2 linked regions of the Terriglobus albidus genome follow. The protein of the gene in region 1 interacts with the protein of each later gene in a pairwise test. Links are inferred from orthologs where the notes say so. Each region holds a gene or a part of one and is shown in the gene's direction. Other genes may lie near its edges. The genes, in order: ruvA and ruvC.

Region 1 (3,184 bases):
CTGTGCCTGCGTCATCATTGCTCCTTTAGAATAAACCGTGATGTCGGAACGTGTGCAGTCGCAACTGATTACAGCCTCGCAGGTGGCACGGGAGGCCCCCGTGCGCCAGGGAAGCAACGGCGTCTGTTACGCGGTTTATGGAGAAGCCAAGCTCGCCGGCGCCGATCTGGAACAGATCATCAATACCGTTCCCGCCGCCATGGCTGACGCGCTGAAGCGCAAGGCGTATTATTTCGTTCCCCTTGCCATCGCCGAGATGCGGGGCGATCTCGCCACCCGCGCCAATACGCCCGAAGACATCCTTATCTCGTCGGACTTCACCACCGAGCTCGGCGATCGCGCCAGTTGCCACCGCAACGTAGATTTCGGCACCTCCGAAGGCGTCTTCATCTCGGCGCGCCTGATGCATGACCGCTTCGCCCTGGCCTTCGAATTTTTCATCAATGTTGGCCATGCCTTCGTGGACCAGGCAGGTGTACCCGAAAGCTTTTCAGAGCTTGTCTGGAAGCAGGCCCAGGCCGATGTCCGCGGTGAGACCAGCCAGGACGCCTACGACAGCCGCAAGCAGGCCCGTACCAATAATGACGAAAAAGCCCGGAGTGACTTCGCGGCGCTGGCCTTCGCCGACGCCATCGCCATCTATCTGCTCTCGCTGGCGATCGACTTCGACTACGCCGAGCTCCGCGAGCGTGAGTACCCGCTACTGGCTCCTACAGCGCTGGCCGAGCGTCTGAAGCTCGTCGCCCAGCTCTTCCCGCCCAACTCTGGCTACGAGTTCGCCATCAAGTACCGCCGCCGTTAGAACGATGCGCACGAAGATCATCATTGGGGTCTTCGGCTTCCTCGGCCTCTTCGCCGGCGCCTTCAGCCTCTGGACCGCGGGCAACAGCATCCGCTACGGCATTCCTCTCGGCGGCTTCTGGACCCTGGTGACCACCATCATCTGTCCACCGGTCCATTGGCTCCGTTACGCAACCGGTCTCTGGCCTTTGCTGCTCCTGGCCAACATCGCTCTCTACTCTGTTCTCGGTCTCGTGATCGGACAGCTTCTGCCGTCAGGTAGAACAACCAGCAACTAGCCAACCAGGAACTAGCAACCACCATGATTGCTCACCTTCGCGGAACACTCCTCGCCAAACATCCCAACCAGGTCATCGTCGAGGCCGCGGGTGTGGGCTACGACGTGACTATCTCGATTGAGACCTTCACCCATCTTCCTGAAGAGGGCCGCGAGGTGAAGCTGCACATCCATACCCACGTGCGCGAGGATGCCATCTCCCTCTTCGGCTTTGTCGAACGCGATGAAAAGAAGCTCTTCGAGAAGTTGATCACCGTCAGCGGCATCGGCCCCAAGCTGGCCGTTACTGTCCTTTCCGGCCTTCCCTCGCAGCGTCTTGTCACTGCCATTCGCGCGCAGGACCACGCCACACTGACCAGGGTTCCCGGCATCGGCAAAAAGACTGCCGAACGCGTCGTGCTGGAACTAAAGGACAAGCTGGAAGAGTTCGCCTTGCCCACATCGCAGGCCTCCGCCCTGCCCGCAGGTGCAGCAACCGAAGACGTGCTCTCCGCCCTCACCAACCTCGGCTACCAGAAACCGGCAGCCGAAAAGGCCATGGAAGCCGCACTGAAGAAAGAACCGAACATCGCCGACGACTTCGAACAACTCTTCCGCGCCACCCTCGCCGCCATCCGCTAAGGCAACCACCAACTCTGGGTGCCCCGGGTCCCGGGGTCCCCAACGACCCGAGCTCGTTGGGGTGGATGTCCCGCTTTTGGGACCTGGGGCGAACTATTCGCGCCACGCGCGAACCGTCTTTTATCTGTCATCCCGCAGGTGTGAGAGCGATCTCATATGTTGCGCTGGCCACCGCAACCATCTCCACACGCCGGGCCAAGCCAGAAACGCCAACGATGGATGGAGGCGTGGAGCTGGGAGCGATCTTCTCTTCGCCTGTATTGGTCCATCGACCCGGACCTGCAAGCTATGTATCGCCGTAAGATCGTAGAGGGAACTATGCGAATGAACCGCAGTGGCGTCACACGGTGCGAAGAGTCGGCAGTTTCCACACTGGTTGCGCGGGCTGGCTTTGCACCCTCTGTCGCACTATTTCTTGTAGAGCTTGTTTGGATTCCAGCCATGACTATCTCTATTCTGCTGCTCTCTGCGATCCATTCATGGCTCCCTCTTGCCGCTCTAAGCTCGTTTGTATTGTTGGGATTGCTCTACATTGTTTTGTTTCGTGGCTTATCGCGTAAGCAGCATGTTCTGCTCGTCGGCATACTCCTGGCTTCAGCCTTCGTGGCTGCCACGGTTACATTGTTTTTTGACGACACGAGTTATGATGGTCGCGCGTATCACACAGAGGCGATCCTGGCATTGCTGCGGGGCGTCAATCCTCTTTACGGCCATATTCCGGGATCGGTGTGGGCAAACCACTATCCAAAAGCGACTTGGTACTTTGCCTCGCTTGTAATTTATGTGTTTCGTAACTACCAGCTTGGAAAGGTTTACACCGTAATTCTGATGTTGGCCTGCATGGCCTACTCAGGCGACTTCTTCCGCAAGCGTGGAGTGGGCAGCGTAAACTCGCTCCTCTTAGCGACCGTCACCGCGTTGAGTCCCATCGCCCTTCCTCAGATGATGACGTTCTATGTTGATGGAGCGTTGGGTTTACTGATCGTTATTACCATCCTCGCGGCAATTAACATCATCTATGCTCCTACTCCCGTTGATTATGCCCTTTTTGCGACAGCCTCCTCGTTGGCCATCGCTATAAAATTCACGGGGCTCGCGTATGCGGTAGTGCTGTGTTGCGGGCTGTTGGCGATTGAGCTTTCGCTTTGGTTAATTTTCAGGCGTGGACCAAACGCATTTCGCGCGAGCGGCATGGCGGTTCTGGCTGCAGTCTCCATCGGAGTACTGGTATTGGGGTACGACCCGTATGTCACGAATATGAAGCAGGGGCTCCATCCCCTTTATCCGCTGGCTGGACCAAACAAGCGGGACATTATGGCGCGGCAACGGCCAGTGGTATTTGCAGAGTATCCGGATGCGCGTTTGCATGAATTTGCGTATTCCTTCTTCGCGCAGTCGCAAGCAATCCAAAATCGGACTGAGTCCAGTCATCTTAAGATCCCTTTTACGGTCAGCAAGCGTGAACTTATGAGCTTTATCAATCCT
Region 2 (3,300 bases), 3.4 Mb from region 1 along the record:
ACCGGCCCCAGATCGACGTCTTTCTTGTGTTCTTTGAAGCTGAACCCTCCCATGGCGAAGCCCACAATGCCAAGCAGAATCAAGAGGATACCTACAATCGTCGCTGCCTTCATTATTTCTCCTTCATTCGTTCAAAAATCTCCGATGCAGGTTTTGATTTGGCAGGATGTACGCATTTGACTCTATGCGGGCAAGGTCTTACGTTAGAAGTACACGGGAAAGGAGGATGATCCAGCCTATGAAATGTGACTCACACAGTTGTATCAATGCACGTGAGGTGACTGAGGCTTAAGGCGACCCGCCTTAGACCTGGCAAGACTCGTAGCTCCTGCCGAGGCCCCCGATGGGTGGGTACGCCTCAGGTCAATCTCAACAGTTCACCGCGCTATTCATGGCCTGCCGGCACGCCGCAGGCCATGCGCGTTTAAGCCGAAAATGCGAAACGGTATCGCGACACACTGCTTCTTTCGAAAGGTCCTAAAATAGCCCTATGGAACCCCTTGTTATCGCCGGAAAGGCCTTTCAGTCGCGACTCATTGTTGGTACAGGGAAGTACAAAGACGGCCCTGAGACCCAGCGTGCCATTGAGGCTTCGGGAGCCGAGATGGTGACGGTGGCCGTGCGCCGGGTGAATCTCGACCGGTCCAAGGAGAGCCTGCTCGACTTTATCGATCCGCAGCGTTACTTCCTGCTTCCCAATACCGCCGGTTGCTACACCGGCGAAGAGGCCATCCGCGCTGCCCGTCTCGGCCGCGAAGTAGGACTCTCCGACTGGGTGAAAATCGAGGTCATCGGAGACCAGAGAACCCTCTATCCGGATGTACAAGGAACGCTGTTAGCAACTCAGGTTCTCGTCAAGGAGGGCTTTACGGTTCTCCCGTATACCTCTGATGACATTGTATTTGCGAAGAGACTTATTGACGCGGGCGCAGCTGCGGTGATGCCTTTGGGCGCTCCGATCGGCTCTGGCCTTGGACTTCAGAATGTCGCGAACCTGCGCATCCTGCGCGAGATGATCACCGAAGTTCCTCTAATCGTGGACGCCGGCGTCGGCACTGCTTCCGACGCTGCGATCGCCTTGGAGATGGGCTTTGACGCCGTGCTGATGAATACGGCGATCGCCCAGGCAAACGACCCCATTCTGATGGCGGAGGCGATGCAGCACGCGGTGCTCGCCGGCCGGCAGGCATACTTGGCGGGACGTATGCCCAGGAAGCTTTACGCCACGGCCAGCTCTCCACTGGAGGGGATCTCCCGCTAGGCGGAAGCCTCGAGGAGAAGTTTTGCGGAAGTCGTGATGAACACTCTTAGGGAGCGCGGTTTGGCACTATGCCGGCGCATCTCCCGCAGGTAGACTGCCACCATGCGTGTCTTCGGAATCGACTGCGGCACCGAGTTCACCGGCTGGGGAATCGTTGAGGCCGATGAAAGGGCGCGCACTCCTCGGCTGGTTCCGGTAGCCGCGGGTTCGATCAAGCTGAACAAAAAGGATCGTACGCCGGTCCGTCTTCATCAGGTTTATACGGAGTTGGCTGGATTATTGACCGCCTACGCTCCGGATGTTGTAGCGATCGAAGACGTGTTTTTCTCGGCAAACGCGAAGTCGGCCCTGAAGCTTGGGCAGGTGCGAGGTGTGGCGCTGCTGGCTGCCGCTACCTGTAACCTGCAGGTTGCCGAATATGCCCCCCTGAAGATCAAAAGCTCGGTAGTTGGCTATGGCCTGGCCAAGAAAGAACAGGTACAGTTCATGGTGGCGCGGCTTCTGGAGATTGAGAACCAGTTCGAGACGGCCGACGCCGCAGATGCGCTGGCAATCGCTATCACTCATATTCATACTTTGCAGACAGAGTCGGCGATCTCGCTGGCAGGAGTACGATGACGCACGTTACTACGCTCTTCCTACTTGCTTTTGTGTTCCAGGTCTCTCCGGCAGCATTGGCATCACCGACGCCGCCGACCGTCACCTTTACGTTTGATCGGCCGCAGGTACAGACCACCCACTACGAAATCACTCTCGGAGAAGACGGAAAAGGGGTCTATCGCGCGCGTAACCAGCAGGGTATCGATACGGAAGCGCCGATCGCTGTAAGCCCGCAGAATCTTGAGCATATCTGGGCGGAGGCGAAGGCTACCGACGGTTTCCGCAAAGTGCAGTGTGAGACGCACCTTAAAAATATGGCGCAGACCGGCAAGAAGGCCCTTACCTGGACCGGATCTTCCGACACCGGAAGCTGCAGCTACAACTACTCCGACGACAAAGAGATTCAGAAGGTGACTTCCATCTTCCAGGGAATCGCTCTCACCATGGAGACCGGTCAACGCCTTGCATATCTGCACCGCTTCGATCGTCTTGGTCTGGATGCCGAGATAACCTCTCTTGGTAATTCGGTAAAGACCGGGTGGGCGCTCGAGATCCAGAATATCGAGCCGACCTTACGGAAGATCATCGAGGATGTGTCGTTGATGGATCGGGTGCGCACCAAAGCCGAGGCGCTGCTGAATAACGGGAAGTAGCTCTTTTCTGCGAACGATCTGAAACAGCGCAATGCGCTGGGCGCTTTCGTGATCACAGGACCGGAACAAGGCAAGAACCTTTCTTATGCACATGCGTTAATACAAGTGAGAGAATGGGGGCCCTATGAACCGGTTCAGAGTAATACGCGGAATTCTGGTGGCGCTATTCGTGGTCGTTTGTGGAGTCATCGGGCTCGCTGGTCAGCAATCGGCTCCCGCTCCTGGAATGCGCGCCGCCCGTCTGAGCTTTGTACAGGGCAACGTGCAGGTGCTGTACGGCGATAACACACAGATTGGTGAGGCCCAGGCGAACCTGCCATTGATTGAAGGTCAGCGCATTGTCACAGCCGATGACGGCCAGGCTGAGATTGAGTTTGAAGATGGCAGCATAGCGCGCCTGACACCTCAGAGCGCTCTCACCCTGGTTCGCATGAATACGGATCAGGGGAGATATCTGACCCAGCTATCGCTCGACCAGGGGATGGCGTACTTCGAGCTTCGGATTGCCGACCAGAACGGGTACTTCCTCAAGGCTGGTGCGGCTTCGCTGACTCCGGTCGAAAATAGTTCCTTTCGTGTCAGCCTGGATCAGGCTCCCGTAGAGGTAGCCGTGATGCAAGGCAGCCTGCACGTGGAGCGCGAGGGCGGCTACAGCGCGAATGTCCGTGCCGGCGAGCAGTTTGAGCCGGATGCTGCCGACAGTGGACGGTATTTCCTGTCGAAGTCCGTACGTCAGGACAGTTGGGACAACTGGAATGAGGAGCGCGCCCAGGCGGCTGCAAGCGA

The links.
Region 2: the proteins of ruvA (region 1) and ruvC interact in binary tests that used the Escherichia coli proteins (3 or more experiments, as listed by UniProt). The link is inferred for Terriglobus albidus from one-to-one orthologs.

The regions. Positions count from the first base shown.
Region 1 is NZ_CP042806.1:589,763-592,946, forward strand. Bases 38-2,900 are described here. They hold ruvA (Holliday junction branch migration protein RuvA), read left to right. Parts: upstream 38-1,102; coding sequence 1,103-1,699; downstream 1,700-2,900. Other genes in these bases: FTW19_RS02405 (hypothetical protein), read left to right, coding at 41-802; FTW19_RS02410 (hypothetical protein), read left to right, coding at 807-1,079; FTW19_RS25670 (hypothetical protein), read left to right, coding at 1,765-2,001; FTW19_RS02420 (hypothetical protein), read left to right, coding at 2,141-2,900. Outside these bases: FTW19_RS02400 (hypothetical protein), read right to left, coding at 1-18; more of FTW19_RS02420, read left to right, coding at 2,901-3,184. UniProt on the Escherichia coli protein: The RuvA-RuvB-RuvC complex processes Holliday junction (HJ) DNA during genetic recombination and DNA repair.
Region 2 is NZ_CP042806.1:3,962,754-3,966,053, reverse strand. What follows is about bases 143-3,121. They hold ruvC (crossover junction endodeoxyribonuclease RuvC), read left to right. Parts: upstream 143-1,363; coding sequence 1,364-1,879; downstream 1,880-3,121. Other genes in these bases: FTW19_RS15520 (FecR family protein), read left to right, coding at 2,639-3,121; FTW19_RS15525 (hypothetical protein), read left to right, coding at 1,876-2,514; FTW19_RS15535 (thiazole synthase), read left to right, coding at 491-1,261. In the rest of the region: FTW19_RS15540 (DUF3185 domain-containing protein), read right to left, coding at 1-113; more of FTW19_RS15520, read left to right, coding at 3,122-3,300.